One region of the Metabacillus dongyingensis genome, then DNA from elsewhere that is predicted to be linked to it. Evidence: a T-box and tRNA genes for the amino acid it is inferred to sense, from the RefSeq annotation. Region 1 holds a T-box; the other holds one or more tRNA genes.
What was found. The T-box of region 1 lies ahead of trpS (tryptophan--tRNA ligase). A T-box ahead of a tRNA ligase gene usually reads a tRNA of that ligase, here a tRNA-Trp.

Region 1 (15,815 bases):
TGATTTTCCCGCCGTACATAACTGCTACACGATCAGCTACATTTGCAACTACTCCAAGATCGTGGGTAATGAAAATGATCGATGTGTCAATTTTCTTTTGCAGATCCTTCATAAGCTCAAGAATCTGTGCCTGAATCGTAACATCAAGTGCGGTAGTAGGCTCGTCAGCAATTAAAACTTTCGGATTACATGCAAGCGCGATGGCAATAACAACCCTCTGTCTCATACCGCCCGAAAATTGATGAGGATATTGTTTGAAGCGCAGTTCAGGCTTTGGAATTCCAACGAGGCGCAAAAGGTCAATCGCTCTTTCCTTTGCCTGGGCTTTGCTCATATTTTGGTGCTTTACGATAGGTTCCATGATTTGCTTTCCAACAATCATCGTCGGATTTAAAGAAGTCATAGGATCCTGGAAGATCATCGAAATATCTTTACCGCGGATCTTCTGCATTTGCTTATCCGTTAAGGAAGCTAAGTTCTTTCCATTAAAGAGGATTTCCCCTTTTTTGATTTCAGAGTTGCTCTCAGGCAATAATCGCATGATGGACTTTGTTGTAACTGATTTACCAGAGCCTGATTCACCTACAATCGCCAGAGTTTCCCCTTTCTTCAAGTCAAAGTCCACACCGCGAATGGCTTGTACTTCACCTGCAAACGTGTGGAACGATATATGCAAATCTTTTACTTCTAATATTTTTTCCATCTTTGGGTCACCTGCCTTTTTCTAGTCTCTCATCTTAGGATCCAGCGCATCGCGCAGTCCATCTGCAATCATGTTAAATGCAATCATAATGACACTGATTACGATCGCCGGGTATATCATTTGATAAGGGAACGCTCTCATTGATTTAAACCCTTCGTCAATTAATGTTCCTAGAGAGGCAAGAGGATCCTGTAATCCAAGTCCGATGAAGCTTAAGAACGCCTCGAAGAAAATAGCATTCGGTATGGTAAACATTGTATTGATGATTATTACCCCAACTAAGTTTGGAATGAGATGTTTAAAGATAATTTTTCCATGACTTGCACCAAGTGTTCTCGATGCCAGTACGAATTCCTGATTCTTAAGTTTAAGAACTTGTGCACGAACGACCCTGGCCATTCCAACCCATCCAGTTATGGTTAATGCAACTGTGATGGAGATAATACCAGGTTTTAAAATTAATATCATGAGTATAACGACAACAAGGTTCGGTATCCCCATCAGAACTTCGATGATACGCTGCATGACGTTATCAATTCGTCCTCCAAAGTAACCGGAGATTGCACCGTAAGCTACACCGATGATCATATCGATGAATGCAGCTAAAAAGGCAATATAGAGAGAAATTTGTGTCCCTTTCCAGATGCGGGTAAACTGATCTCGGCCCAGGTTATCTGTTCCAAGCCAGTAATATTCTTTAATTTGTTTTTGTTCATAAATTTTTATTTCTTCACCATTATTAAGAGTTCTTGTTCCATCAAAAGGCAGCCAGCTGATGTTTTCAAGTCCTTGAATACGTGGAGGCAAATTAGCATGTGTTGCTTTTTGACGGGCTGAGTCGTATCCGCTGACAGCAGGCCCGATAAATGCTAAAAGAGTTAATAGAACGATTACAATTAAACTGAAAACGGCAGCTTTATTCTTTCTTACTCGCAGCCATGCATCCTGCCAATAATTGAGACTCGGTTTATTTATTTCTTCACTCTTTGAAGAATCAATTTTAGCGGGTTGAAATAATTCTTTGTTGATTTCTTTTTGTGCCATTATTTTTTACCTCCCGCTAAACGAATTCGTGGGTCAATGATGCCGTATAAAATATCGACAACAAGAATAATTAAGACAAATAGGAAAGCAAATAAAAGGGTTGTACCCATGATGACTGGGTAGTCGTTCACAGTAATTGACTTAACAAACTGTTCGCCAAGTCCAGGAACGGAGAATATTTTCTCAATAACAAGTGATCCTGTCATGAGTCCTACTGCAAGCGGTCCTAAAACCGTTACAACTGGAATTAATGCATTTCGCAGGGCATGTTTAAAGGCAATTTCAAAGTAGCTTGCACCTTTTGCTTTTGCAAGTGTAATGTAATCAGAATTTAAAACATCGATCATTTCCGTTCTCATAAAACGTGCAGCAATCGCAATTGGGAACATAGCAAGAGCTATTGTAGGCAAAATGCTGTATTCAGGTCCGCGCCAGAATGCAACTGGCAGCCATCCGAGCTTGACTCCGATGTAATATTGCAATAAACCGGCAAAAACAAATGAGGGGATGGATTTACCGATTACAGCAAAGAATGTTGCACCGTAATCTACCCAAGTGTTTTGGCGCAGTGCACCGATAATACCAAGAAATATTCCGAATAACGTTCCTACAAACATTGCCTGAAATCCGAGGATAGCAGATGGGGCTATACGAGCAGCAAGCAGCTCTGATACCGGAGTGTTGTCAAATTGGAATGATACTCCAAGATCACCTTTAGCCAAGTTTGTCATGTAAGTAAAATACTGCACGGGTACAGGCTGGTCCAACCCATACTTGTCTTTCATAATTTCCACCTGTGCATCTGACAACTTACCGTTATTAAATGGAGTACCGGGGATCAGTTTCATAAGGAAAAATGTAAATGAAGCAATTAATATAAGAGTAATAAGCATGTAAATCATACGTTGGCCTAAATATTTAACCATGTGTGCACCTCCTAGAACTATATGGAAAATTCAGAATCATCTACATAATTCGACAATTCTTTAGCAGGTAAAAAGAGAGTATATACCATATACTCTCTTTTTATTCTTTTTGATTATAATCATTTGCCTTAATTTCGTAAATAATTATTACTCAGCGTCAGTGATTTTAATCCACTTGTAGCTGTATTCAGGTCCTACAAGGTGATAAGTGAAACCTTCAACTTTTTTGTTGATAAGAAGGTTAGAAGCACGCTGATACATTGGAGCGATACCTGCATCTTCATCTAATACAACTTTTTCAGCTTCTTGAAGTGCTTCGAAACGTTTAGCTGGATCGTTAGCTAAAGTTGTTTGAGCATCTTTCAACAACTTGTCATACTTTTCGTTAGAGTATGCCATTCTGTTATTTCCGCCATCAGTTATCCATAGATCTGAGAATGAAATTGGATCTAGATAGTCAGGACCCCAGCCTGCAGCCTGGATATCATAATCCATTGTTTTGTCACGATCTAAACGAACACTGAAAGGAACACTTTGTACATCAATCGTTAATCCTTCAAGTGTGTTTTGAAGCTGATCTTTCATGTAAGAGTCAACTGTTTTAGACGTTTCAGTATCTCCGCCAAGGTAAACTAATGTCACTTCTTTTTGGCCAATTTCTTCTAAGCCTTTAGCCCAAAGTTTTTTAGCTTCTTCTGCGTTATAAGTTAGTAAGTCTCCATTAGCTTCACGGAAGTCTTTGCCGCTTTCAGGATGTGTAACGAATTCTTTTGGTACAGCATAGTTTGCTGGAATAGAACCATTGTTTAAGATTTCATTTGTTAAATCTTCTTTGTTGAAAGCCATAGCAATTGCTTTACGGATGTTAACGTTTGCAAGCGCCTCGTTCTTTTGATTTAATTTAAGCCAGAAAATTGTAGGCTCTAACCATCTTAACAGGCGGTCGTCACCTTCATATTGTGCGATAACTGCTGGTGTTGAAAGTTTAGGAGTCACATCTGCTTCTCCAGCTTCAAATGCGTTTGCTGCAGCTTGAGGATCTTTTGAAACGTTAAATTGAATTTTCTCAAGGCTTACATTTTTTGCATCCCAGTATTCAGCATTTTTCTCTAAAGTCCACTCAGTATCAGCAGGTCCTTCCCATCCTTGAATCGTGAAAGGTCCATTGAACACTAAATTTTCTGATTTTTTACCGAAATTTGCAGCCTGTTCTTCAACAAACTTTTGGTTTTGAGGATAGAATGTCGGGAAAGCCATTAATGATTTAAAGAAAGGAATTGGTTTTTCAAGAGTAATCACCAATGTTTTTTCATCTTTAGCTTTAACACCTAAATCTTCTGGTTTCGCTTTTCCATTATATAATGCTTCTGCATTTTTAATCTTACCCATCATCATGTATGGACCATATGCAGATCCTGTTTCAGGATTAAGAGCACGCTGCCAAGCAAATACGAAATCGTTTGCAGTAACAGGCTCACCGTTAGACCATTTAGCATCTTCTCTTAATTTAATTGTATATTCTGTGCCGTCTTCATTGGCTTCAGGCTCGCCGTCAGCCATACCAGGCACTGGCTCTTGGTTTTCATCAATACGGTATAAACCCTCGTTCGTATTGTTTAATTGAGATAAACTGATAGTATCTTCAGCTAGTACTGAGTCCATCGATGGAATCTCAGATGATTCTAAAACTTTAAGCTCCTGTGCCACATTTGATTCTTCTTTAGAGTCTTTATCTTTGTCTCCTCCGTCAGAAGAACCCTGATTGCCTCCGCCGTAGCAAGCCGTTAAGAAAACGCTTAAAACAAGCGAAAGAACTAAAAGCAATGAAAATTTTGACTTTTTCATTAATAACCCTCCCTTTTATTTTTAAAAAATTCTTACAAACACTATTATACAAGCTTTCGAATTTTTGTACATTCATTTTTTTAATAAAATTTACACAAATGCAATAAAATTAAGACTATTTTGAATGAAAAATAGTTCTTTATACCTATATAAAGTGTCGGAATTAGTCCTGATATTTCATTTGAATAACACAGCGAATACTAAAGGCTTAGTCTTTGTAAAGAAGTTAAATAGTGTGTAAAATATAAAATGTATACAATATACAACAATAGCTAATAAACTATTTTGCGGGCATAATGAAAAGATTCTGACTAGTTTTATTATTCTTGCTATAATATCTTTCGTATATTTCTATACAAAATTACTATTTAACGGATTGCACTTTAGTATAATTAGTTAAAAAAAGAGGGTATTTATGAAACGAAATTTATTTTTATTAGCGTTTTCCGTGTCGTTTGTTCTAGTTTTTATGCTTTCCCTTTTATTTTATGGAGAAATTACGCTTCTTCACTATATCAATATTTCTTTTTATCTATCTGGAATCCTGCTCTTCATTTCGATGTTCCTGCTTGTAGCTGAGGGCGGATTTTTTGATGGAATTACCCAAGGCTTCCGAAGAACCTTTCAATCAAAAGGCAGAGATTTAGAAAAGGAAGAAGTTGAGGAAATGAGGCTGTTTTCAGAGCTGCTCAGAGTTGAATATATGCCCTTCCTATTAGCAGGACTTCTTCTTGCCGCCACCATGATTACAGGGTTGGTGTTCTATTACCTCTAATGCAGTTGATTATCTTGGTGTAAGCTTTTATAATAAGAAAAGCGGAAGAGCCTTGGTCAGCTCCGAAAGGCGGATCCGTTCTGACCGGAAATCAGGCACTTTTGCTGGACATCAATGTGCAAAACTTTAAACTTTCCTATATCTTTAATAAAATCTTTATTTAAAAAGCGATGATAAAGAGTAGTACATAGTGAATTCATTTATAGAGAGCCTGCTGCTGCTGGGATGCGGGTAATGAAAACTGTGGAATGGACTTTTGAGCAGCTGACTGAAAGTTAGTAGGATCAGCCGTTTCGTCTTGCGTTAAAAGACGTTAAGTGATTTCTTTTAGAAATAATTAGGGTGGCACCGCGGTCCATTCGTCCCTGTTCAGCAGGACACGAATGGGCTTTTTTGTATGTAAACCAATATAGGAGTGATAAAATGAAAACCATTTTTTCGGGCATTCAGCCCTCAGGACACGTTACATTAGGAAATTATATCGGGGCATTGAAGCAATTTATTGATCTGCAGCATGATTACGATTGCTACTTTTGCATCGTCGATCAGCATGCTATAACTGTCCCTCAGGACCGCCTCCAGCTGCGCAAAAATATCCGCAGTCTTGCAGCACTTTACCTCGCGATCGGCATCGATCCTGAAAAAGCAACATTATTTGTACAGTCTGAAGTTCCGGCGCACGCTCAGGCAGGGTGGATGCTTCAATGTGTTGCATATATCGGGGAGCTTGAGAGAATGACGCAATTTAAGGATAAATCTACGGGAAAAGAAGCTGTTTCTGCTGGATTATTAACTTATCCTCCACTAATGGCTGCCGACATTCTACTATATAAAACGGACATCGTTCCTGTCGGAGAAGATCAAAAACAGCATTTAGAGCTTACACGTGATCTGGCAGAGCGCTTTAACAAGAAGTATAACGACATCTTTACAATCCCTGAGGTCCGAATTCCAAAAGTCGGCGCTAGAGTCATGTCGCTTGCAGACCCTCTGAAAAAGATGAGCAAATCAGATTCAAACTTAAAATCGTTTATTACTCTCTTAGACGAACCTAAGTCGATTGAAAAGAAAATAAAGAGCGCAGTAACTGATTCAGAAGGAATTGTAAAATACGACAAAGAAAACAAGCCAGGTGTTTCGAATCTTCTTTCTATCTATTCCATTCTCTCTGGAGAATCAATTGCTGATTTAGAAAAAAAATATGAAGGCAAAGGCTACGGGGATTTCAAGAACGATACAGCAGCTGCTGTGATTGAAGTGCTGAAGCCAATTCAAGAAAAGTACCATGCTTTATTAGAGTCAGAAGAATTGGATCAAATTTTAGACCGGGGCGCAGAAAGAGCAAATGCTGCAGCTAATAAAATGATTAAAAAAATGGAAAACGCAATGGGACTTGGCAGAAAAAGATAGCAAATATAAAAAGAGCATCTTGCGATGCTCTTTTTATATTTGCTGTTCAATTTCCAATCCTTTTTGACTCATTAAATATTGAAGGGCTGTCCTGAACGTCAAAAATGACTGAATATCATTGTAGTTTGTTAATCCAGAAGTGACAAGCAGCTGGGTTAAAGCCGGTCCAAAGCCTACATATAATATCTGAATGCCCATCAGCCTGATTGCTGACGTCATATTATGGATATAGGCTCCAAACAGATCAAGCTCCCATATTTCTTTCTCTGAGATTGCTGAAAAATCGACAATAATATTAGAAATTTCATCTGAATGGGAAACCTCTAATATTTTTGAGATAATCTGATCAAACCTTTCAGAAGAAAGCCTTCCTGTTATGGGCACCAGTATAGTATCAGGAATAATGGACGGGATAATCGGAACAGAAATCTCCTTTATTATCTCAGCACTTGCTTCTAATTGCTTTTTAAGTTCGAGAATTTCCTCCTGTAAAGCTGCAATTTGTTCTATTTCACTGCTCATATATGAACCCTCGCTAATCGTTAATAGTCGCATACTGTTTAGTTTACCATTCATTTTCAGTTCATACCGTTTTTTCACATAAAAAAAGAAACCATATTCTATATATAGAATTGGTTTCTTTCATTAAAGCTTGTCCTAATTCACTTTTGATTCATGCTCCATTTCCCACAGCTTCTCAAAAAAAGGCTGCCCTTTTATCAGATGTTCACATAGCGTCTTATGCTTGGGACTCCAGCCGCTTACCGTTTCATCGTAAAGCTTTCTCCATACGTCCTCAAAGCTCAGTTCTTGAATCGTTTCATACATTGTCGGATTCCACTCTGTGTACCAGTATTTAACCTCAGCAGCATTTTTTGTTGACTGCAGCTGATCCAGGGCCATAAACAGCAGCTGTTTTAACTGGCGTTCTTTTCTTGTTAAACCGCTCATATGTGACGGACTTGGCGACAGGATATGAAATTCCTTTTCCATCGATTCCGCCTCAAACAAGTATTCCTCTGCCTCAACATCTTTAATCATTTCATAGACAAGCTGTTCCTGGCGCGGAATTAACCGGCTTTTGCGGACTGGTATGCTGTAGCCGATCGTATCGACTGCAAGTATACCCTGTCCGTCTGTTATGACGAAACAGTAATCCAGCTGAATGCGCTCATGATTTTTGCGAATATACGCTTTTTGGAAGGCATCTTTTAACAGTCCCTGCGGCAGCTCCGACAAATCATTCTCAATATAATGGTATAAGACCGAGTTTACTTTAAATAGAGGAACTTGGTCCAGAAGCTCAACACTGTCATCTTTTCTCCATTCATGAAAATGACACACATTGTACCCGTTTTCTTCTCCTTCAAACCAGTTCACCCATACATCATGAAGAAACAACATTTATTACCCCTCACTTCCGATGCTTTTGTCTTTCAGTATAGGCAGGGAGAAGAAAATATATTCCATTCCATTCATTTTATGGATGTTTTCTTTCGACAATTTTTGAGCAAGGTCTGTTATTAGTCTTTTACACTTAGAGTTTTCCTATCAGTGTTTTTTGTGTTTTCTCAGTAAAAATGAAATTGTATCAGTGTAAATCTATGTTCTATCAGTCTAAACGAAATTCGTGGCAGGAAGTGCGTCAAATAGGAATTTGCAGCACAAAAATGGATCTCTGGCCCGATGGAAGTGCGTCAAACCGAAGTTTGCAGCACAAAGATGGATCACTCACCCGAAGGAAGTGCTTCAAATCGGAGTTTGCAGCACAAAAAAGGCTCTCCTACCCAAAGGAAGTGCGTCAAACTTGGAGTTTGCAGCACAAAGATGGATCACTCACCTGAAGGAAGTGCGTAAAACTGGAGTTTGCAGCACAAAAAAGGCTCTCCAACCAGGAGAAAGTGCGTCAAATCGAAGTTTGCAGCACAAAAATGGATCTCTCACCCGAAGGAAGTGCGTCAAATCGGAGTTTGCAGCACAAAGATGGATCTCTCACCCGAAGGAAGTGCGTCAAACTGGAGTTTGCAGCACACAAAAGGCTCTCCAACCAGGAGAAAGTGCGTCAAATCGGAGTTTGCAGTACAAAGATGGATCTCTCACCTGAAGGAAGTGCTTCAAACCGAAGTTTGCAGCACAAAGTAGGATCACTCACCCTAAGGAAGTATCACTCACTCGAAGGAAGTGCTTCAAACTGGAGTTTGCAGCACAAAAAAGGCTCTCCAACCAGGAGAAAGTGCGTCAAATCGGAGTTTGCAGCACACAAAAGGCTCTCTTCCCCGAAGGAAGTGCTTCAAATCAGAGTTTGCAGCACAAAAAAGGCGCTCCCATCAGGAAAAAGTGAGTCAATTTTACAAGAGAAAAATAAACTAACCTTTATCATCGTATATCCACATAAATAGTAGTTTTTCCATGCCCGACCCTAATAAAGTTCTCCCTGAGTATTCTTTGAATCAATCTTTATTCTGTTCAAACAGTTAAAGGCAATTCTATCAGCGAAAATACGTTTTTATCCGTGAAGCAGTAAAATCGCTCAATACTTTGAGCTGAACAAAGCCATAAAAAATAGTCAAGAATAAATTCTTGACTACATTGTCTTATTCATTCACTTTTGGATCGAGTGCATCCCGCAGCCCGTCTCCTACAAAGTTAAAGGCAAGGACGGTAAAGAGGATCAGCATACCCGGTAATAACGGATACCATGGTGAATTCAAAAGAATAGTAAAGTTCTGTGCGTCCTGAAGCATGTTGCCCCAGCTCGCCGTTGGAGGCTGAATTCCAAGACCCAGGTAGCTCAGCGTTGATTCAGCAAGGATTACTCCCCCTACAGAAAGCGTGGCAGATACGATGATTGGTCCAATCGCATTGGGAAGAATATGCGAGAAGATAATTTTAAAGCTTTTCGTCCCAATTGTTTTGGATGCAAGGACAAATTCGCGTGTCCGCAGCGACAAAAACTCACCTCGTACAAGACGTGCAGTTGTTGTCCATCCCAGTACAGCAAAAATAATTATCAGCTTGTCTACACCTGGTTTAAAGATTGTCACTAGTGTAATAAGAAGAAAGATTTGAGGAATGGAAAGAACAATATCAACAAATCTCATTAAAATAGCATCAATGATGCCTCCAAAGTAACCAGCAATAGCTCCTATTACCGTACCGATTGTAATGGAACCGAGCACAGAGGCAAATCCAACCAGTAAGGATACTTGGGCACCGTACAACAAACGCGTCAGCAAGTCCCTTCCAAACCGGTCCGTTCCGAGAATGTTTTCACTGCCTCCAGGAGGAACCAGTTTTTTAGTCAGATCCTGAGTATCGTAAGCATATGGCGCAATGACAGGCGCTAAGATCGCTGTAGATATAATGAAGATTAGAAAAACAGCGCCAGCTATAGCCAATTTGTTTTTGCAGAATTTCCTGAAAAATATTTTCGTTAACGTATCAGGGTTCTCTTTTAAATTCCCATGAATCGCCAGCTGATTAGAGGTTTCCGGTGTTAGGTTTGTTTGTGCCATTTTGCTCCCCCTTCCTAATACTCAATTCTCGGATCAAAGATTGCGTAAAGAATATCCGCAATTAAGTTTCCGATGACTACAAATACAGCTGAGATAACTGTTAAAGCCATTATGACCGGATAATCACGCTGGAATGCTGAATCAATGAACAATAGACCAATACCAGGCCATGAGAAGATTTTCTCAACGACAACGGCTCCCCCAATAAATGAAGGAATCATCAAACCAAAAATCGTGATAATTGGAATTAATCCGTTGCGGACACCATGTTTGATGATGACCTTCGATTCTTTGAAGCCTTTTGCACGGGCTGTTCTCATGTAATCCTGTTTAAGGACATCAAACATACTGGACCTTGAATACCTGGTTAACCCTGCCATATCGGCTGAGGCCAGTACAAATGCAGGCAGCATGAGATGATGGATTCTGTCCCACACGCTGAATTCAGCATTCAAGGTGGAGGTCCCTCCTGTCGGGAACCAGTTAAGATGGACTGCAAATACCATAATTAAAATCAAACCGAGAAAAAAATTGGGTGTAGCTAGACCTAAAAAGGAAGTAACCGAAACAGTGTAATCAACTTTCGTATACGGTCTAGCTGCAGAAATAATTCCAAACGGGATGGCAATAATTAAAGCAAGAATAGTTGATACAACCATTAACAGCAAAGTGTTTGGCAAACGGTTCATAATCATTTCACTTACAGGTACCCCTTTACGGATCAATGATGTGCCAAAGTCTCCCTGCACCATGCTTCCAAGCCATTTTAAATATTGAATGTGCACAGGATCATTTAATCCGTATTTCTCCATAAATTTCGCTTTATCAGCAGGACTTATTGATGGATCCATCAATAAGGTTGTAGGATCTCCTGGAGCTAAACGAATGATCGCAAAAGAGATAATGGTGATGCCTAATAATAAGGGAATAGCCATTAATGTACGGCGGATGATATAAGAAAGCACAGCTAGTTCTCCCCTTTCCTTCTCATTTTTCTATAAATAAAAACAATGTCCAAAATACTCAGCAGACCCGTTCAATTTTCAAATTCATAAAAAACGAGGGAAGGGAGTATTCCCTTCCCTCTGCATGTTTCCCCGAAGTGTTGCAGCAATCAATGAATAATTACTGTTTTAACCACCATTTGTGGATGTTGTAGTATTCGCTCTTAGCGTTGAACTCATAGCCTTGTAAGTTTTCAGGCATTACGCGGTGAACGTTAGGATAGTACAAGAATGTGTATGGCTGATCATCAGCAAGAATTTTATAGATGTCAGCATGTTTTGCAGCATACTCATCTTGATCAAGAATTTGTTTCGCTTCTTCCATTAACTTATCTGCTTCTTCGTTTTTGTAATCAATCATGTTTAAGCCTTCAGCAATTTGGCTTGAGTGGAAAATGTCATATTGATCAGGGAATGTTGACAAGCTCCATCCTAAGATCATTGCATCAAAATCCCAGTTTGGTGCAGACACTTGCTCGATGAAAGCAGAGAATTCAATGATCTCAGGCTTTACTTCGATGCCGATTTCTTTTAATTGCTGCTGAACAACTACAGCGATGTCTTCACGGATTTTGTTTCCTTGGTTCGTTTTTAAAGAGAATGAGAATTTTTTGCCGTCTTTGTCTAAGATTTTGTCGCCGTCAGTATCTTCCCAGCCAGCTTCTTTTAATAATGATTTAGCTTTCTCCTGGTCAAAAGAGAATTTTGTTACATCGTCGCTGTAAGCAAAAGATAGCGGGCTTTCAGGAACGTGTGCAACTTCTCCGTCACCGTTCATAACAGAAGAAACCATTGATTCTCTGTCAAGTGCCATTGTTAAAGCTTGACGCACTTTCACGTCTTTGAATAGGTCGTTCTTTTGGTTCCAGCCGATGTAAGTGTAAGAAAGACCTAAGCCAGACTCAACTTTCACACCGCTGAATGTGCTTTTAACTGTTTCAATATCTGTTCCTGGAACTTCAGTGAAATGAACATCGCCAGCTTGAAGCTGTGCCAATAAAGCATCCTGGTCAGGAACAATTTTATAAGTGATTGAATCTAAGTAAGGCTCGCCCAAGAAATAATCAGGGTTTTTCTCCACTTTTACATATTCTCCGTCTTTCCACTCAACGAATTTGAATGGTCCTGTACCGATTGGAGATTTTGTATTGAATTCGTTTTCGCCAAGCTCACCAACCGGAACTTTTCCAAGGATGTGCTCAGGCAGGATTCCGTAGCTAAGAGCTACAGGGTAGAATGAAGCATCTTTCTTAGAAAGCTTGAATTCTACTTCATAGTCTCCTTTTTTCGTTACAGACTCTAAAGATTCAAAAGCAGAACCGCGCTCACCTACATAGTCAGGGCTCTTAGGGATGCCGTATGTAAATACTACGTCATCAGCAGTAAGCTGTTCTCCGTCATGGAATTTAACATCTTCTCTGAGTTTTACAGTGTATGTTAAGCCATCTTCAGACGGATCAATTTTTTCTGCCAAGTTCAAAGTCGGGTTGAACTCAGTGTCTGAGCTTACAATACCGTCAAAAATGAAGCCTTCGATATCAGAGCTTGAAGCATCTGTAGAATACATAGGGTTGAACAATGTTGGTCCGCCAATTGAACCAACAACTAAGTCTCCGCCCATTTGCGGTTCGCCTGCATCTTCAGCCGGTTTATCTTCTTTTCCGCCTGACCCTGAAGCAGGTGTTTTTTCGCCTGCGCCACTATTGCAAGCAGCTAAGAACAAAGAGAAAACTAACAATAAGCTGAGTAATGTTAATAAACTTTTACGTTGTTTCACTTCGTATTTCCCCCTTAAAAATTCGAATTTATAGTTTTCTTAACATGCCTATTATTGTTGGTCCATCTCCTCCCTTCAAGAAGGTGATTATATGCTGATCCTGCCATCAGTATAGATGGCAGGCAACAAAATGATTTTTCTTTACTTCTTTAAATTGAGGCACCGCTTCGCGGCATACGCTTGTAGCAGCAGGACATCTTGTATGGAAAACACAGCCCTGCGGCGGATTGGCCGGGCTTGGAAGCTCTCCTTTTAAAACGATGCGCTCACGTCTGGCCTGACCTGCTTTTCTTGGAACTGGCACTGCGGACAAAAGGGCTTGAGTATAAGGATGCAGTGGATCTGAATAGAGACTGTGCTTGTCTGCAAGCTCCATCATTTTACCAAGGTACATAACGCCCACACGGTCACTGATATGGCGGACTACACTTAAATCATGCGAGATGAACATATATGTTAAGTTAAACTCATCCTGAAGATCTTCAAGCAGGTTAATAATTTGAGCCTGAATGGAAACATCAAGCGCTGAAACTGCTTCATCGGCAATAACCATTTGCGGATTCAGGGCGATGGCTCTTGCAATGCCGATTCTCTGCCGCTGGCCACCGGAAAATTCATGCGGATAGCGGTTAATGAAAGAGGCGTTTAAGCCTACTTTTTCAAGCAGCTCTTCTACTCTTTCTAAGCGCTCTCTTCCTTTATATAAACTATGTGTATCCATTGGTTCTTTAATGATGGAACCGAGTGTTTTTCTTGGATTCAATGATGCAAATGGATCCTGAAACACCATTTGAATATTTTTGCGGACAGTTTTGCGGAGTTCACTTTCGGGCAGATGTGAAATATCCTGGCCGTCAAAAATAATTTTGCCGCCTGTCGGTTCATACAGGCGGATAATGGTGCGGCCTGCTGTAGACTTTCCGCAGCCTGATTCTCCTACAATTCCAATGGTTTCACCTTTTTTTACCGTTAAATTAATGCCGTCAACAGCTTTTACATGTCCTGCTGTCTTCTGCAGAATCCCTGCTTTGATCGGAAAGTGCTTTTGAACATCTATCAGCTGGAGGATGGTTTCATCCGGTTTCAGAAGCTGTGATTTTTTTTCTGCGTCTACTACTTTCATTAAACAGCGGCCTCCTCATCATCGTATAAAAAGCAGCGGACAGAGCGATGAGCTGATTTTTCCGTTAACGCGGGAAGTGCACTGAAGCATTTGTCAAATGCTTTCGGGCATCTTGGAGCAAATCGGCATCCCGCCGGCAGATTATCAGGAGTCGGAACGTTTCCCGGAATCGAATTAAGCTTTTCTATATCTCCATCAATGGAAGGAATGGACTCCATTAATCCTTGTGTATACGGATGGAGCGGCTCATTGAACAAGTCATCAACAGAAGCTTCTTCTACCACCTGACCGCAATACATAACAACCACCCGCTCTGCAATTTCAGATACAACCCCCAGATCATGAGTGATTAATAGAATACTAGTATCAAATTTTTGACTGACGTCCTTCATTAAATCAAGAATTTGCGCCTGAATGGTTACATCCAGTGCTGTTGTTGGCTCGTCTGCTATAAGCAGCTTCGGATTGCAGCTCATGGCAATGGCGATCATCACACGCTGGCGCATACCGCCTGATAATCTGTGGGGATAATCATGGATGATTTCATCAGCACGAGAGAAGCCTACTAATCTAAGTAACTCAATTGCTTTTTTAACTGCTTGATTTTTTGGAAGTTTTTGATGATACATAAGCACTTCTGTAATCTGATCTCCGATTGTAAGCACCGGATTTAAAGATGTCATCGGCTCCTGAAAGATCATCGATATATCATTTCCGCGGACTTTGCACAAATCTTTTTCAGGTAACTTCACCAAGTCCTTGCCATTTAATAAGATCTCGCCATCAACAATTTTGCCTCCAGGGCTTGGAACAAGTCCCATAATCGATAAAGAAGTGATACTTTTACCTGAACCAGATTCTCCTACTAATGCAACCGTCTCGCCTTTATGTATCTTTAAGTCAACACCGTCCACAGCCGGGACAGCTTGTTTCTTTTTGTAGAAATATGTTTTTAGATTTTTAACTTCCAACAGTACTGACAATACCCTTCACCGCCCTATGATGTAAAAGATAAAACCGCTTAAAAACTTAATTTTACAAATCATCATAACTTTTTATATAAATAGAATAGTCAGAAAATATATATTTGTATAGTATTACAAAAGTTTTACAAAATCAAGCTAATTTTTAAAAAAATGTAATTTTATATTAATAATACGACCATTACTAGGAAAAAATACCAACAAAAAAACCCTTAATCGGGTTTAATCAATGACTTTTTCACTATTTCATCTGATGAAACGGCGAATAAATCTTTAATATTCGTTTTTGTCATCTCCATGTAACATTTAACCATATGATATCCTGCGGCATACCCCAGCATTTTTGGATAAAAGCCGGTTCCAAACATCAATTGAGAGAACTTGCGGGAATCTCTTTTTAAATCCTGATTAGGTTCAATGATTGATTGATAAAATTGAGAGATTTGCTCTTTTGAATAACGTTTTGTCCATGAACCGGCAAACTCTTCCCCCATTCTCTCCCGCACAGCATTCTCAGCGAGACCTTCAAGAATGACGGCATCAATCAGCGTATAGTCCTTTTCTTTTTTAGGGTCCTTAGCAAGTCTGCATACATGATGGTACTCATGCGTGAGGATGACCTGAATCTCTTTTTTGCTGTTATCGGATAAAAATAAAAAAAGCTTATCATGAAAAGCCAGGCCTGATTTTCCTCCAAATTCATTTCTCAT
Region 2 (15,815 bases), 500 kb from region 1:
ATGGAGAACCGCTTATCCTTTACTTTCACCTTAACTTTTAACATAAACTACTCAATCACCACGAAAACTTTATCACCGTTAGCCGAGGTGATATCAACAATCTGTCCGTCCAATTCGTTTTCGATTGCCTCGATGAGCAGGTCAACATTAATATCTTTTACATATTTTTCTGCCTCGGGGATTTTTTCCGCAATATTTGTACCTACTTTCAAAACAGCTTTTACCAGATTAATTGGTAAATTCACATTTACATTATCACCTTCTTCAGAGGTAACACGAATCTTTAATATTTTATTGCCATATGGTACTTCTTTCTTTAATGAAAAAAGTTCTGGCTGGTCTTTTTCTCGGAGGATATTAATTAATTCACTCGCTTTTTCTTTATCAATCTTTCCTTCTTCCATCATCGTTAATACCCTTGAAATTTCGTCCTTCATTCTGCTTCCCCCTCTTTTAATAAACGGATTGCTTCTTCCGCTGTAATTTCTCCCTTTTCTAAAAGGCCAACAATCTTTTTCTTATCGACTCCCGGTTTCTTTTGTGCGTTATATCCTAGGATGGAAATGATATCATCTAATTTACCCCTGACCGTTGGATAGGAAATGCCTAATTCCTTCTCCACTTCTTTTATATTCCCGCGGCATTTAAGGAAAGTTTCAATAAAATGCAGTTGTTCCTGACCTAAAGCAGACAGTTTTGAAGCTTCAAATTCATTTTCTATTGTTGTCTGACAATGTCCGCATTGTAGCTTTGTAATTTTTAATGATTCGCTGCAAACCGGACAATTTGTGAGTAAAGGATATGCCATGTTTTGCTCCTTTCTTTTATTAACCATATTATACTACGTTTTTTAATAATATCAAATATCAACTTAAAATAATTTATAAAATCGAACTTAAATATTAAATAATTTAATTTTAATATTAAATATAAGTGCTAACCATTCTGAAATCAACTCCGGCTTAGGAAAAGAAGTTCCAGTAACTGCCGATAGTAACGAAATAATATATATATTTTGCAAAAAATAAGATAGGGTAGGGATTGTTTTATTAGTTGGTCTTCAATAAATGTGTCCGATTGCGGAACAAAATAAAAAAAGCAACCTGTCAATATTTCTTAAACCCAATATTTGTTCCAAAACTCGTGGCTTTCTTTTTGTTCTAAATAACTACTCTGCTACCCTTAAAATTACGCATATAGAGAATCACATTGTTTTTAATATGTTCTTCAGTTAGGTTAGATGGTTTCAATAAAGTAATATCAATACCCTGATCTTTAAGTTGATTTAAAAATGCTTGTATTCCATTCAAGTAATATTGAATTGTATGAGGTCTTAAATTTCGAAATTCGCAATCCTTAATGAACAATTGAATAGCATCTTTAAATGTCTCTACATAAGCTTTTACTTACTTTGAATAACAGCCAGTTCATCATCATTTAAAACATTCTTACGCCTTGTCATAATAATTCCTCCTTCAACGGTGCACACGATTAAGGAACACGATTTCATTTGAGGATGTCATGTAAAAAAAAGATAAAAAGACAACAAAAAAACGCCTCTACAATAACTGTAGAGACGTTTTTAAACGTTGATATTACTTAATTCACTTGTAATTGAAAGTAATAAAATTTCGATACCGGTGGCCGGGGTCGAACCGGCACTCCAGAGGAACACGATTTTGAGTCGTGCGCGTCTGCCAATTCCGCCACACCGGCAAATGAAATTGTGATGAAGATGGTGCCGAGGACCGGAATCGAACCGGTACGGTAGTCACCTACCGCAGGATTTTAAGTCCTGTGCGTCTGCCAGTTCCGCCACCCCGGCAAGGGTGATAAATAAAAATTGGAGGCGACACCCGGATTTGAACCGGGGATAAAGGTTTTGCAGACCTCTGCCTTACCACTTGGCTATGCCGCCTCAACTATTGGAGCGGAAGACGGGATTCGAACCCGCGACCCCCACCTTGGCAAGGTGGTGTTCTACCACTGAACTACTTCCGCAAATCGCATTGTAATGTATTTTATGCAGGAGCTGCACAAAGATGACTTTAGATTGAAAATGGCTGGGCTAGCTGGATTCGAACCAGCGCATGACGGAGTCAAAGTCCGTTGCCTTACCGCTTGGCTATAGCCCAAAACAGAAATAAAAACCCTATTAAGTAAAAAATGGGGCGACTGATGGGAATCGAACCCACGAATGCCAGAGCCACAATCTGGTGCGTTAACCACTTCGCCACAACCGCCATTATACTATATAAGATTAATTAAATTGGCAGGGGTAGTAGGACTCGAACCCACACCGGAGGTTTTGGAGACCTCTGTTCTACCTTTAAACTATACCCCTATATTCTTTTAATAAAATGGTGGAGGGGGACGGATTCGAACCGCCGAACCCGGAGGGAGCGGATTTACAGTCCGCCGCGTTTAGCCACTTCGCTACCCCTCCACACTGTAAGTGGTGCCGGCAAGAGGACTTGAACCCCCAACCTACTGATTACAAGTCAGTTGCTCTACCAATTGAGCTACACCGGCATTTAAGTGTAAATGGTGGCTTGGGACGGAATCGAACCGCCGACACAAGGATTTTCAGTCCTTTGCTCTACCGACTGAGCTACCAAGCCATTTTATTCTTTTTTAATTAAGAGAATGGCGGTCCCGACCGGGATCGAACCGGCGATCTCCTGCGTGACAGGCAGGCATGTTAACCGCTACACCACGGGACCATTTGGTTGCGGGGACAGGATTTGAACCTGCGACCTTCGGGTTATGAGCCCGACGAGCTACCAGACTGCTCCACCCCGCGACAATAATAAATGAAGTTTTTTTGCTGCTTTATTTCAGTAAAGATGGTGGAGGATGACGGGCTCGAACCGCCGACCCTCTGCTTGTAAGGCAGATGCTCTCCCAGCTGAGCTAATCCTCCGCAGTGAAAATGATATTGGTGACCCGTACGGGATTCGAACCCGTGTTACCGCCGTGAAAGGGCGGTGTCTTAACCGCTTGACCAACGGGCCATTTATATAAGTAGTGGCGGAGAGCAAGGGATTCGAACCCTTGAGACGGGTTACCGCCTACACGATTTCCAATCGTGCTCCTTCGGCCACTCGGACAGCTCTCCAAAATGGCTCCGCAGGTAGGACTCGAACCTACGACCGATCGGTTAACAGCCGATAGCTCTACCACTGAGCTACTGCGGAATAATATTTTCACTAGCCTGGCAACGTCCTACTCTCACAGGGGGAAACCCCCAACTACCATCGGCGCTAAAGAGCTTAACTTCCGTGTTCGGCATGGGAACGGGTGTGACCTCTTTGCCATCATCACCAGACATAGTGACAAAAATTATTATACTATGAAATCCGAAGATTTCAAGCTTTTTTTTTGAAAGAAGTTATTCTTTCAAAACTAAATAACGTTTGATAACAAGTTTCACTCAGGTTTTACACTTTATTAGACTGTGGTTAAGTCCTCGAACGATTAGTATCTGTCAGCTCCACACGTCACCGCGCTTCCACCTCAGACCTATCAACCTGATCATCTTTCAGGGTTCTTACTCACTAATGTGATGGGAAATCTCATCTTGAGGGGGGCTTCATGCTTAGATGCTTTCAGCACTTATCCCTTCCGCACATAGCTACCCAGCGATGCCTTTGGCAAGACAACTGGTACACCAGCGGTGCGTCCATCCCGGTCCTCTCGTACTAAGGACAGCTCCTCTCAAATTTCCTGCGCCCACGACGGATAGGGACCGAACTGTCTCACGACGTTCTGAACCCAGCTCGCGTACCGCTTTAATGGGCGAACAGCCCAACCCTTGGGACCGACTACAGCCCCAGGATGCGATGAGCCGACATCGAGGTGCCAAACCTCCCCGTCGATGTGGACTCTTGGGGGAGATAAGCCTGTTATCCCCGGGGTAGCTTTTATCCGTTGAGCGATGGCCCTTCCATGCGGAACCACCGGATCACTAAGCCCGACTTTCGTCCCTGCTCGACTTGTAGGTCTCGCAGTCAAGCTCCCTTGTGCCTTTACACTCTGCGAATGATTTCCAACCATTCTGAGGGAACCTTTGGGCGCCTCCGTTACATTTTAGGAGGCGACCGCCCCAGTCAAACTGCCCACCTGACACTGTCTCCCAGCCCGATCAGGGCTGTGGGTTAGAATTTCAATACAGCAAGGGTAGTATCCCACCAATGCCTCCACCGAAGCTGGCGCTCCGGCTTCCAAGGCTCCTACCTATCCTGTACAAGCTGTACCAAAATTCAATATCAGGCTACAGTAAAGCTCCACGGGGTCTTTCCGTCCTGTCGCGGGTAACCTGCATCTTCACAGGTACTATAATTTCACCGAGTCTCTCGTTGAGACAGTGCCCAGATCGTTACGCCTTTCGTGCGGGTCGGAACTTACCCGACAAGGAATTTCGCTACCTTAGGACCGTTATAGTTACGGCCGCCGTTTACTGGGGCTTCAATTCAAAGCTTCGCTTGCGCTAACCTCTCCTCTTAACCTTCCAGCACCGGGCAGGCGTCAGCCCCTATACTTCGCCTTGCGGCTTCGCAGAGACCTGTGTTTTTGCTAAACAGTCGCCTGGGCCTATTCACTGCGGCTTTTCAGGGCTATGAACCCTAAAAAGCACCCCTTCTCCCGAAGTTACGGGGTCATTTTGCCGAGTTCCTTAACGAGAGTTCTCTCGCTCACCTTAGGATTCTCTCCTCGCCTACCTGTGTCGGTTTGCGGTACGGGCACCTCTCACCTCGCTAGAGGCTTTTCTTGGCAGTGTGGAATCAGGAACTTCGGTACTAAATTTCCCTCGCCATCACAGCTCAGCCTTTATGAGAAGCGGATTTGCCTACTTCTCAGCCTAACTGCTTGGACGCGCATATCCAACAGCGCGCTTGCCCTATCCTCCTGCGTCCCCCCATTGCTCAAATGGTGAGGAGGTGGTACAGGAATATCAACCTGTTGTCCATCGCCTACGCCTTTCGGCCTCGGCTTAGGTCCCGACTAACCCTGAGCGGACGAGCCTTCCTCAGGAAACCTTAGGCATTCGGTGGAGGGGATTCTCACCCCTCTTTCGCTACTCATACCGGCATTCTCACTTCTAAGCGCTCCACCAGTCCTTACGGTCTAGCTTCAACGCCCTTAGAACGCTCTCCTACCACTGTTCGTAAGAACAGTCCACAGCTTCGGTGATACGTTTAGCCCCGGTACATTTTCGGCGCAGAGTCACTCGACCAGTGAGCTATTACGCACTCTTTAAATGGTGGCTGCTTCTAAGCCAACATCCTGGTTGTCTAAGCAACTCCACATCCTTTTCCACTTAACGTATACTTTGGGACCTTAGCTGGTGGTCTGGGCTGTTTCCCTCTTGACTACGGATCTTATCACTCGCAGTCTGACTCCCAAGGAGCAAGTCTTTGGCATTCGGAGTTTGACTGAATTCGGTAACCCGATGAGGGCCCCTAGTCCAATCAGTGCTCTACCTCCAAGACTCTCATACTTGAGGCTAGCCCTAAAGCTATTTCGGAGAGAACCAGCTATCTCCAGGTTCGATTGGAATTTCTCCGCTACCCACACCTCATCCCCGCACTTTTCAACGTGCGTGGGTTCGGGCCTCCATTCAGTGTTACCTGAACTTCACCCTGGACATGGGTAGATCACCTGGTTTCGGGTCTACGACCACGTACTAAAACGCCCTATTCAGACTCGCTTTCGCTGCGGCTCCGTCTCATCAACTTAACCTTGCACGGGATCGTAACTCGCCGGTTCATTCTACAAAAGGCACGCCATCACCCATTAACGGGCTCTGACTACTTGTAAGCACACGGTTTCAGGATCTTTTCACTCCCCTTCCGGGGTGCTTTTCACCTTTCCCTCACGGTACTGGTTCACTATCGGTCACTAGGGAGTATTTAGCCTTGGGAGATGGTCCTCCCTGCTTCCGACGGGATTTCTCGTGTCCCGCCGTACTCAGGATCCACTCTGGAGGGAACGAAGTTTCGACTACAGGGTTATTACCTTCTCTGACGGACCTTTCCAGGTCGCTTCATCTACCCCGTTCCTTTGTAACTCCGTATAGAGTGTCCTACAACCCCAAGAGGCAAGCCTCTTGGTTTGGGCTAATTCCGTTTCGCTCGCCGCTACTTGGGAAATCGCGTTTGCTTTCTCTTCCTCCGGGTACTTAGATGTTTCAGTTCCCCGGGTCTGCCTTCATTATCCTATGTATTCAGATAAAGATACTGTTCCATTACGAACAGTGGGTTTCCCCATTCGGAAATCTCTGGATCAAAGCTTACTTACAGCTCCCCAAAGCATATCGGTGTTAGTCCCGTCCTTCATCGGCTCCTAGTGCCAAGGCATCCACCGTGCGCCCTTCATAACTTAACCTAAATGGTCAATCGCATCACAAGATGCGTTTCGCATTTCGTTGTTTGTTTAGACATAAATGTCTAGAAAATCACTAATTATGGTAAGCGTAAATCTCAGTGAATTACTTGTTATCAATTACGTTATCTAGTTTTCAAAGAACAACCGACAAACCGGATGATTTGTCTTCTATCATAGAGAGAATGATCTCTCAAAACTAAACAAAAACCAAAAGCGTCCTCATATCTTCCTTAGAAAGGAGGTGATCCAGCCGCACCTTCCGATACGGCTACCTTGTTACGACTTCACCCCAATCATCTACCCCACCTTAGGCGGCTGGCTCCTTGCGGTTACCCCACCGACTTCGGGTGTTGCAAACTCTCGTGGTGTGACGGGCGGTGTGTACAAGGCCCGGGAACGTATTCACCGCGGCATGCTGATCCGCGATTACTAGCGATTCCAGCTTCATGCAGGCGAGTTGCAGCCTGCAATCCGAACTGAGAATGGTTTTATGGGATTGGCTAAACCTCGCGGTCTCGCAGCCCTTTGTACCATCCATTGTAGCACGTGTGTAGCCCAGGTCATAAGGGGCATGATGATTTGACGTCATCCCCACCTTCCTCCGGTTTGTCACCGGCAGTCACCTTAGAGTGCCCAACTGAATGCTGGCAACTAAGATCAAGGGTTGCGCTCGTTGCGGGACTTAACCCAACATCTCACGACACGAGCTGACGACAACCATGCACCACCTGTCACTTTGTCCCCCGAAGGGGAACCTTCTATCTCTAGAAGTGGCAAAGGATGTCAAGACCTGGTAAGGTTCTTCGCGTTGCTTCGAATTAAACCACATGCTCCACCGCTTGTGCGGGCCCCCGTCAATTCCTTTGAGTTTCAGTCTTGCGACCGTACTCCCCAGGCGGAGTGCTTAATGCGTTAGCTGCAGCACTAAAGGGCGGAAACCCTCTAACACTTAGCACTCATCGTTTACGGCGTGGACTACCAGGGTATCTAATCCTGTTCGCTCCCCACGCTTTCGCGCCTCAGCGTCAGTTACAGACCAGAGAGTCGCCTTCGCCACTGGTGTTCCTCCACATCTCTACGCATTTCACCGCTACACGTGGAATTCCACTCTCCTCTTCTGCACTCAAGTTTCCCAGTTTCCAATGACCCTCCCCGGTTGAGCCGGGGGCTTTCACATCAGACTTAAGAAACCGCCTGCGCGCGCTTTACGCCCAATAATTCCGGACAACGCTTGCCACCTACGTATTACCGCGGCTGCTGGCACGTAGTTAGCCGTGGCTTTCTGGTTAGGTACCGTCAAGGTGCGAGCAGTTACTCTCGCACTTGTTCTTCCCTAACAACAGAGTTTTACGATCCGAAAACCTTCATCACTCACGCGGCGTTGCTCCGTCAGACTTTCGTCCATTGCGGAAGATTCCCTACTGCTGCCTCCCGTAGGAGTCTGGGCCGTGTCTCAGTCCCAGTGTGGCCGATCACCCTCTCAGGTCGGCTACGCATCGTTGCCTTGGTGAGCCATTACCTCACCAACTAGCTAATGCGCCGCGGGCCCATCTGTAAGTGACAGCCGAAACCGTCTTTCCAACTTGAACCATGCGGTTCAAGATACTATCCGGTATTAGCTCCGGTTTCCCGGAGTTATCCCAGTCTTACAGGCAGGTTGCCCACGTGTTACTCACCCGTCCGCCGCTGACCTCCGAAGAGGTCCGCTCGACTTGCATGTATTAGGCACGCCGCCAGCGTTCGTCCTGAGCCAGGATCAAACTCTCCGAAGAAAATTTGTGACTCAATTTGTTGCTGACTTAAAAATTTAAAACGTTTGGTACGCTTTTGGTTTTGTTTAGTTTTCAAAGATCATTTTCGCTCTTGAAGCGACCTTCTTAATATAACATTTCGTTAACTCAGTGTCAACATTTTTTTAAGAAGTTTTTTTAATTGAAAGTCGCTGTCTGCGCCGTCATGTTTGAACTTGCTTCAGCAGCGACGCTTATTAATATATCATCGTAAAAAACTAAAGTCAATACTTTTTTGTAACAGAATATCCGCGATGGAAAATCCTTTGTCCTTTCGTTTCAATCTGAACAACTTCAACGAAATTTTTATCTACAAGAAACTCTAATAACACACTTAAGTCTACCGAATAATATTTAGCTTCCGGATGCTCGAGAAGCTCTGCATAGTGCCACACTTCTTTTTCAGAAAGGATGCTTAACAGATGTCCTGCACCAATTTCTGATTTGGAGTGAATCAGGAAATCACTCGCCAAAAAGAGGAGTTCAAGTCTTTTTTCTAATGACTCTTCACTTTCAACCAGCTCTTTATACAGCTTATAAACCTGCGGTTCCATCTGCCTCACTTGATTCCAGACCGTAACCTCAGGATAAAATCCATGATCAATCACTTCAAGTCTGGCCAGATGATGAAGGGCGTGAACGATATGATTGTACGCATCAAGGAACTGCTTTGATTCAAAAAACACCTTGCCTTCCAAGTATCTTCTAATAAGCTTGCCATACTCGAGGCCGATTTTTAATCTGCGTTCTGAGAAAGGAAACATTTTTAGACGATCCAAAAGCTTGCCAAGGTATTCATTTCTGTCAAAGAGAACTTTCCCGTTTAAAATCCATTCTACAATGCGCCGGTTTGTTCCAAGCAGGATCCACTGCTGAATCTGTTCATCAGTCACAATATTAAGTGAAGCCTTTTGATTATCAAATTCATAATGCTTAATATAAACAGGCTGCTTCGCTTCTTTTACAATAACAAGCAGCGCGACATCCAAATTATCTGTAAGCGGTGATGTTTGGTTTCTCTTTTCAATCATGACGATTGCTAATGTGTCTGGATGACTTGCTCTCTCTTGATAAATAGGACGGAGAAGATTTTCCATTGTGATTCCCCCATTTAATTTATGACTATATATCAGAATTCTACATAGGAGATAAAATCCCTTTCAAATACAGCACTTCAAAATTATAAGTGAATGCTGATAGAGAATCTATTATTTTCTGAGATTTCCTGTCTTTTTTATTTAAGGCACCATTGGATATTTTCTGCGAAATCCCTTACATTTGTGCTATATTGGTATTTGGGAGGTCGGAATAATGGCAGCGAAATATTCTAGCAAGATTAATAAAATCCGCACGTTTGCATTGAGTTTAGTCTTTATTGGATTTTTTATTATGTATATTGGCATCTTCTTCAGAACTTCTCCGATTGTCATGACCATATTCATGATGCTCGGGTTATTATCTATAGTAGGAAGCACGGTTGTTTACTTCTGGATCGGCATGCTCTCGACTAAAGCTGTTCAAGTAACATGCCCTTCATGCGGCAAAACAACGAAGATTCTCGGCAGGGTTGATATGTGCATGTATTGCAACGAACCGCTGACGCTGGATCCGAATCTGGAAGGCAAAGACTTTGATGAAAAATACAATCGCAAAACGGTCGAATAAAAAAAGCGGAGTGCAGTATATGCACCCCGCTTATATTTTAGAAAAAAAGACTGAATGCTTATAAAGACATTCAGTCCGTTTAATGCGCTTCTTTCTTTTCGCAGCTTCCGCACACTCCGTAGATCTCCATGCGATGGTGACTTACTTTAAAACCTGTCACGTGTGAAGCAAGATGTTCTACCTCATCTAGTCCCGGATAATGAAAATCTACAATCTTTCCGCATTTTTCACAAATAACATGGTAATGCTCCGTTGTGACAAAATCAAATCTGCTCGAAGCATCCCCGTATGTTAATTCTTTGACAAGGCCTACCTCGCGAAATACACGCAAATTGTTATAGACCGTTGCAACGCTCATATTTGGAAATTTGCTTTCCAAGGATTTATAAATATCATCAGCTGTAGGGTGAGTCATAGATTGAATAAGGTATTCTAAAATGGCATGACGCTGGGGAGTAATGCGCACTCCAGTCTGCTTCAGCGTGTCAAGTGCTTCTTTTAACTGATGTTCAGACATCTGCTATGCACCTCTTTCCTGAAAAACATTCTTACTTTATAATATTTATAAATAGTGTACATTGTGACTGGGACTTTTGTCAATTGCGGTTAGACAGCCTTCTTTTTATTTTAGGCCTCAGTATCCTTGTTTTAGATCGATTGCATTTTCCATGGATGAATAATCTCCATCTATATATAACGCCAAATTTCTCTTAAAGATATCCATCGCTCTTGGTAGATAGTTCTCAGTTATGCCCGACAAATGCGGTGTTACTGTGACATTCTTCATTCTCCAGAATGGATGATTTTCTCTCAATGGCTCCTCTTCGAACACATCAAGCACTGCATGCTTAAGCTTTCCCTCGTTTAATGCTTTTACTAAATCCGCTTCGCATACAGCATCTCCGCGTCCGATATTAATAAATATGCCTGCTGGTTTCATCCAGCTGAATGCTTTATAATTCAACAACTCTTTTGTTTCTTTTGTACTAGGGAGAACAGAAACAACAAAGTCTGCTTTTCTCATTCCTTCTTCTAAACCATTGTATGTATGAATTTTATCAAAATATTCAACGATTCTCCCGGATCTGTTCATCCCTTCCGTTTTCATCCCGAAAGCTTTTGCGAGCCTTGCAATTTCAGTTCCGATTGCACCTGCTCCTAATATAAAGATCTTTTTCCCATGGAGTTCATGCATTTTGACTCTGCGGTCCCATTTTCTCTCCTGCTGATTCTCGCGCAGCTGCTGTGACTCTCTTGAAATTTGCAGCATCATTGAGATTGTATACTCAGCCATTGGAATCTTATGCACGCCTTTAGAGTTGGTTACCAGTATTTTTTGATGTATTAAAGCATCAAAAGGGAGCTTGTCCATCCCTGCAGACGAAACCATCAGCCATTTCAGTTCTTTTGCCTGCCCAATAATGTCAGCTGTCAGATCTTCCCCGTATGTCAAAATCACTTCAGCTTCTTTTACCTCATTAAGGACATCATTTATCCTGTTGTCAAAATTAAAATCCAAATCAGGAAATTCATTTACTAATTCTTCCTTTAAATAAACAGGCAGCTTTACCGTTGATAAAATCTTCAAAACCAATTTCTCCTTTTTCCTTTTATTTTACCAAAAATAAAAAGAGTGCAGGAACCAAAGTTCCTGCACTTAATTGCGCTAACGAATGAGGAGGTTATGCCTTCTTTACAACATACTCCGGGTTCTTATTTTTTGTCTGGACGTTTGACTCAGTTCCTAAAAAAAAGGCTTGTTATGACAAATTTTCTTTCATATATTGAAGGGCTTCTTCCACATGACCCTTCACTTTTACTTTCCGCCACTCTTTGACAAGCTCGCCGTCCTTATTGATAAGGAAAGTTGAACGTTCAATTCCCATATATTCTTTTCCAAAGTTTTTCTTCAGCTTCCATACTCCGTATTTTTCAGCAGCTTCGTGATTTTCATCCACCAATAAAAGAAATGGAAGATCGTACTTGGCTTTGAATTTTTCATGCTTGCTCTGTGCATCTGTACTGACTCCAAGAATAACAGCATCAAGCTCCTCAAAGCTTTTGTGCTGATCTCTGAAGTCACATGCCTGAGTTGTGCAGCTCGGGGTCATATCTTTTGGGTAAAAATAAAGTATGACATGCTTTCCTTTAAAATCTGAAAGCTTCACTTTTTCCCCGTTATCAGCTGTCAGTTCAAAATCTGGTGCAGTTTGTCCGATTTGAGTTGTCAAAAATATCAGCCTCCGCAAAATTGGTTTAGTATAAGACTACCCAATTCCACAGAATGATTCAACTTATGACCCTTTTTCCAGTCCCCATACCGTTCTTGCAACAAAAACAGCAGGCAGAACATAGCCTATAAGCGCTTCGAGAACAGCAAGCAGTCTGCCAAACCCGATCGGAATGACATCTCCGTATCCTAATGAAAAAAGAGTAACAGCGCTGAAATACAGGCAAGTATGCAAACGGTCAAGATAGGTTCCTTCCATAATAACCCCATTATCAACAAGCACCTCAAACCCGCTGGAGTCCAAAATTAAGAAAATCATACTAAAGCCAATCAAAATTGAAAGATATAAGAAGATGACAATTAACAGTGTATCTATAGATAGAAAATTTCGTTCCTTAAAAGTGCGGATGAAGATGGTAAAGCTCATCAGCAAACACAGCGATACAGCTATAGCAAATAACCCTCCCATATATATGCAGCACCTCATGTTCAAAACACGTAATGTTACAATATATACAAGAAGGTCCTTAATATTCGGCCTGTCTTTAAATTTCGCATCTATTTTCTTATAAGCTGGACAGCGAACAAAAGACTGAACGAAAGCAAGACAAGCGCTCCAGCCCAAAGCCACGCGATCGTCATATCCCCTGAATCGATTGCAACATATATAGCAGTTGCAGCCGTCTGTGTCTGCCCCGGAATATTCCCTGCAAACATCAGGCTTGCCCCGAACTCACCGAGAGCTCTTGTAAACGCAAGAACCGCCCCCGTGACGAGTGACGGAATCGCGAGCGGGATCGAAACATGCCTGAAAACCTGGCGTTCATCCGCTCCATCTACCCTCGAAGCATCTTCGATTTCACGATCAATTATTTGAAAGCCAAGCTTAGAAGCCTGATACATAAGCGGAAAAGAAACTACGCATGCCGCAATAACGGCTGCCCACCAGGTGAAAATAACTGGAAATCCTGCAATGCGTTCAATAAGTTGACCAGCCGGGCTATTCATTCCGAAAATGACAATCAGGAGAAATCCAACAACCGTAGGCGGGAGAACAAGCGGCAGCATGAGGAATGTCTCAATCACTGTCTTCCCTTTAAACGAGGTTCTTGCCATGATCCTGCCAATAAAAGTTCCGCTTAATACGACTATTACACTAGATACCACTGCAACCTGAAGCGACAGCGCAATAGGCTGACTGAATTCACTCCACATCGCGATCACCTTTATGAAGCACCTTAAATCCCTGCTGCTCAAATACTTTTATCGATTGTTCTTTCTGCAGAAAACGAAAAAAAACTTCGGCTTCTCTTTCGTGTTCAGTTTCCTCCAGCACACCGGCCGGATAGATAATACTCTCATAAGAGGCCGGTTCTATCGGGGTCTGATTCACTTTTTCTGAAGTCGCGGCATCTGTTTTGTATACAATTCCCGCATGAACATTGCCTGTTTCAACATAGGACAGGACCTGTCGCACATCTTTGGCATATACTATTCGATCTTTATTTCTTTCCCACAAATCATCATGCACAAGAGCTTCTTTCGCATACTTGCCGGCAGGAACCGTTTCCGGTGTGCCTATTGCTATCTTGCCAATATCACCTGATGCGAGATCCTGCATTTTTAATGTTTCATTCTCTTTACTTGTAATAAGCACTAAGCTGTTTCCCAAACAATCCATTTGAAGGGATTCATTTAGTAAACCCTTTTTACCCAGCTGTTCAAAAAGATCTTTTGAAGCAGAAAAAAAGACATCTACCGGAGCCCCTTGTTCTATTTGACGCTTTAGAGCGCCGGTCGAACTGAAATTATAGCGAACTTCAATAGAAGGATTCTCTTCCTCAAATTGTTCTTTTATCTCATTCAATGAATCTTTTAAACTTACTGCAGCCGAAACAAGCAAAACGGTTTTCTTTTCAGGTCCGCTCTGCTGAGAGGCGCATGATGTTAAGAAAACTATACTAATAAGAAAAGTCAGGTATTTTTTCAGCACTTGTCCGCGTCCACCCTTTACTTACTGAATCATCTTTTTCTTTCTATTATACTAAAAGATGCGCAAAAGTTTTTCATCCTTTTTAAACATGCTAGAATAGACTTTAGAAATTTTTTTCAGGAGGAAGACATGAAATTCACTAAATCTGAAGAGCTTCACGAAGAAGCGTTGCAGCATATTGTAGGCGGGGTTAATAGTCCTTCCCGTTCTTATAAAGCGGTAGGCGGCGGATCTCCAGTCGTGATGGAAAGAGCAAAAGGAGCTTATTTCTGGGATGTTGACGGCAATAAGTACATAGACTACCTGGCAGCATACGGCCCAATTATTACCGGACATGCTCACCCCCACATTACGAAGGCCATTCAAAAAGCAGCAGAAGATGGCGTGCTTTACGGAACTCCGACTCCCCATGAGGTGAAGTTCGCTAAAATGCTGAAAGAGGCAATGCCGGCAATGGACAAGGTACGTTTTGTCAACTCCGGAACAGAGGCCGTTATGACAACAATCCGGGTTGCAAGGGCGTATACAGGCCGGGATAAAATCATTAAATTTGCAGGATGCTACCATGGCCACTCAGATCTTGTGCTTGTTGCGGCGGGCTCCGGACCTTCGACTCTCGGCACACCCGACTCTGCAGGGGTTCCAAAAAGCATTGCAAATGAAGTGATCACGGTTCCTTTTAATGATATTGAACCTTTTAAAGAAGCACTTGAGAAATGGGGAGACGAGGTTGCAGCTGTTCTGGTTGAGCCAATCGTAGGAAACTTCGGGATTGTCGAACCTTACCCAGGTTTTTTAGAAGCAATTAACGAGCTTACTCATGATGCCGGAGCACTTGTCATCTATGATGAAGTCATCACAGCTTTCCGCTTTATGTACGGAGGTGCACAGGATATGCTTGGTGTCACACCCGACTTGACTGCCCTTGGGAAAATCATTGGCGGCGGTCTGCCAATTGGTGCATACGGCGGAAAAAAAGAAATCATGGAACAAGTTGCACCTCTTGGTCCTGCCTATCAAGCCGGAACAATGGCAGGCAACCCCGCTTCTATCTTATCAGGGATCGCCTGTCTTGAAGTGCTTCAGGAAAAAGGGGTATATGAAAATCTCGATAGACTTGGACAAATACTTGAAGAAGGCATTCAAAAACATGCAGAAACCTATCAAATTCCAATTACGATGAACCGGTTAAAAGGTGCTTTGACCATCTACTTTACGACAGAGAAGGTTGTCAATTATGAACAGGCGGAAAGAACGGATGGCGAAATGTTCGCCAAGTTCTTTAAATTGATGCTTCATGAAGGGGTTAATCTTGCTCCTTCTAAGTACGAGGCATGGTTCCTTACAACAGCTCATACAGAAGAAGATATCAAGGATACATTGCTTGCAGTCGAGCGCTCATTCAATAAATTGCATAATGTATAAATATACAATTTATTCAAACAGGGATTTTAGTCCCTGTTTTTTTATTTTTTTATTCCTCGCTGAAAACGTTTACAAATAAGCAACCGCAAGTTTTCATGAATATTTAAACTTTTCAAACTTGTATGTGCCTCTCAAAAACATGCATAAATAATTGAATTTTTTCAATCTAAATGATATGATAAGTATTACATTTCTGAAAATTTTGTTATTAAATCTCACAAGAAATCTATATTTTCAAATGATAGATTCATATTTTATCGGGAGGTGAAGGCTATAAGCGGGAACAAATTCCCCTTTCAAGCCGCTTTTATGAAAGAAAATTGGA

Region 2: it has a tRNA-Trp gene. The T-box ahead of trpS (tryptophan--tRNA ligase) is inferred to sense a tRNA for this amino acid. The anticodon was not compared.

Annotation. Positions count from the first base shown of each region.
Region 1 is NZ_CP082944.1:1,184,207-1,200,021, reverse strand. Features, by position in the region: gene K8L98_RS05900 (ABC transporter ATP-binding protein) at 1-703, opposite strand, end outside; gene opp3C (oligopeptide ABC transporter permease) at 725-1,747, opposite strand; gene opp3b (oligopeptide ABC transporter permease) at 1,747-2,673, opposite strand; gene K8L98_RS05885 (peptide ABC transporter substrate-binding protein) at 2,821-4,518, opposite strand; gene K8L98_RS05880 (DUF3899 domain-containing protein) at 4,934-5,293, shown strand; T-box leader at 5,455-5,663, shown strand; gene trpS (tryptophan--tRNA ligase) at 5,717-6,703, shown strand; gene K8L98_RS05870 (STAS domain-containing protein) at 6,737-7,225, opposite strand; gene K8L98_RS05865 (YjbA family protein) at 7,361-8,107, opposite strand; gene opp4C (oligopeptide ABC transporter permease) at 9,298-10,218, opposite strand; gene K8L98_RS05855 (ABC transporter permease) at 10,233-11,183, opposite strand; gene K8L98_RS05850 (peptide-binding protein) at 11,344-12,999, opposite strand; gene K8L98_RS05845 (ABC transporter ATP-binding protein) at 13,106-14,122, opposite strand; gene K8L98_RS05840 (ABC transporter ATP-binding protein) at 14,122-15,105, opposite strand; gene K8L98_RS05835 (DUF2268 domain-containing putative Zn-dependent protease) at 15,318-15,815, opposite strand, start outside.
Region 2 is NZ_CP082944.1:683,158-698,972, reverse strand. Features, by position in the region: gene K8L98_RS03650 (hypothetical protein) at 1-44, opposite strand, end outside; gene K8L98_RS03645 (hypothetical protein) at 48-437, opposite strand; gene K8L98_RS03640 (DUF2089 domain-containing protein) at 434-808, opposite strand; tRNA gene K8L98_RS03630 (tRNA-Leu) at 1,636-1,716, opposite strand; tRNA gene K8L98_RS03625 (tRNA-Leu) at 1,737-1,825, opposite strand; tRNA gene K8L98_RS03620 (tRNA-Cys) at 1,845-1,918, opposite strand; tRNA gene K8L98_RS03615 (tRNA-Gly) at 1,927-2,001, opposite strand; tRNA gene K8L98_RS03610 (tRNA-Gln) at 2,061-2,135, opposite strand; tRNA gene K8L98_RS03605 (tRNA-His) at 2,168-2,243, opposite strand; tRNA gene K8L98_RS03600 (tRNA-Trp) at 2,271-2,344, opposite strand; tRNA gene K8L98_RS03595 (tRNA-Tyr) at 2,362-2,446, opposite strand; tRNA gene K8L98_RS03590 (tRNA-Thr) at 2,457-2,532, opposite strand; tRNA gene K8L98_RS03585 (tRNA-Phe) at 2,546-2,621, opposite strand; tRNA gene K8L98_RS03580 (tRNA-Asp) at 2,648-2,723, opposite strand; tRNA gene K8L98_RS03575 (tRNA-Met) at 2,727-2,803, opposite strand; tRNA gene K8L98_RS03570 (tRNA-Val) at 2,848-2,923, opposite strand; tRNA gene K8L98_RS03565 (tRNA-Glu) at 2,940-3,014, opposite strand; tRNA gene K8L98_RS03560 (tRNA-Ser) at 3,029-3,118, opposite strand; tRNA gene K8L98_RS03555 (tRNA-Asn) at 3,123-3,197, opposite strand; rRNA gene rrf (5S ribosomal RNA) at 3,213-3,328, opposite strand; rRNA gene K8L98_RS03545 (23S ribosomal RNA) at 3,458-6,387, opposite strand; rRNA gene K8L98_RS03540 (16S ribosomal RNA) at 6,622-8,159, opposite strand; gene K8L98_RS03535 (nucleotidyltransferase-like protein) at 8,402-9,274, opposite strand; gene K8L98_RS03530 (YgzB family protein) at 9,489-9,842, shown strand; gene perR (peroxide-responsive transcriptional repressor PerR) at 9,922-10,359, opposite strand; gene K8L98_RS03520 (D-2-hydroxyacid dehydrogenase) at 10,477-11,430, opposite strand; gene bcp (thioredoxin-dependent thiol peroxidase) at 11,603-12,073, opposite strand; gene K8L98_RS03510 (ion channel) at 12,137-12,541, opposite strand; gene modB (molybdate ABC transporter permease subunit) at 12,631-13,287, opposite strand; gene modA (molybdate ABC transporter substrate-binding protein) at 13,277-14,065, opposite strand; gene K8L98_RS03495 (glutamate-1-semialdehyde 2,1-aminomutase) at 14,195-15,490, shown strand; gene K8L98_RS03490 (glutamate synthase-related protein) at 15,800-15,815, shown strand, end outside.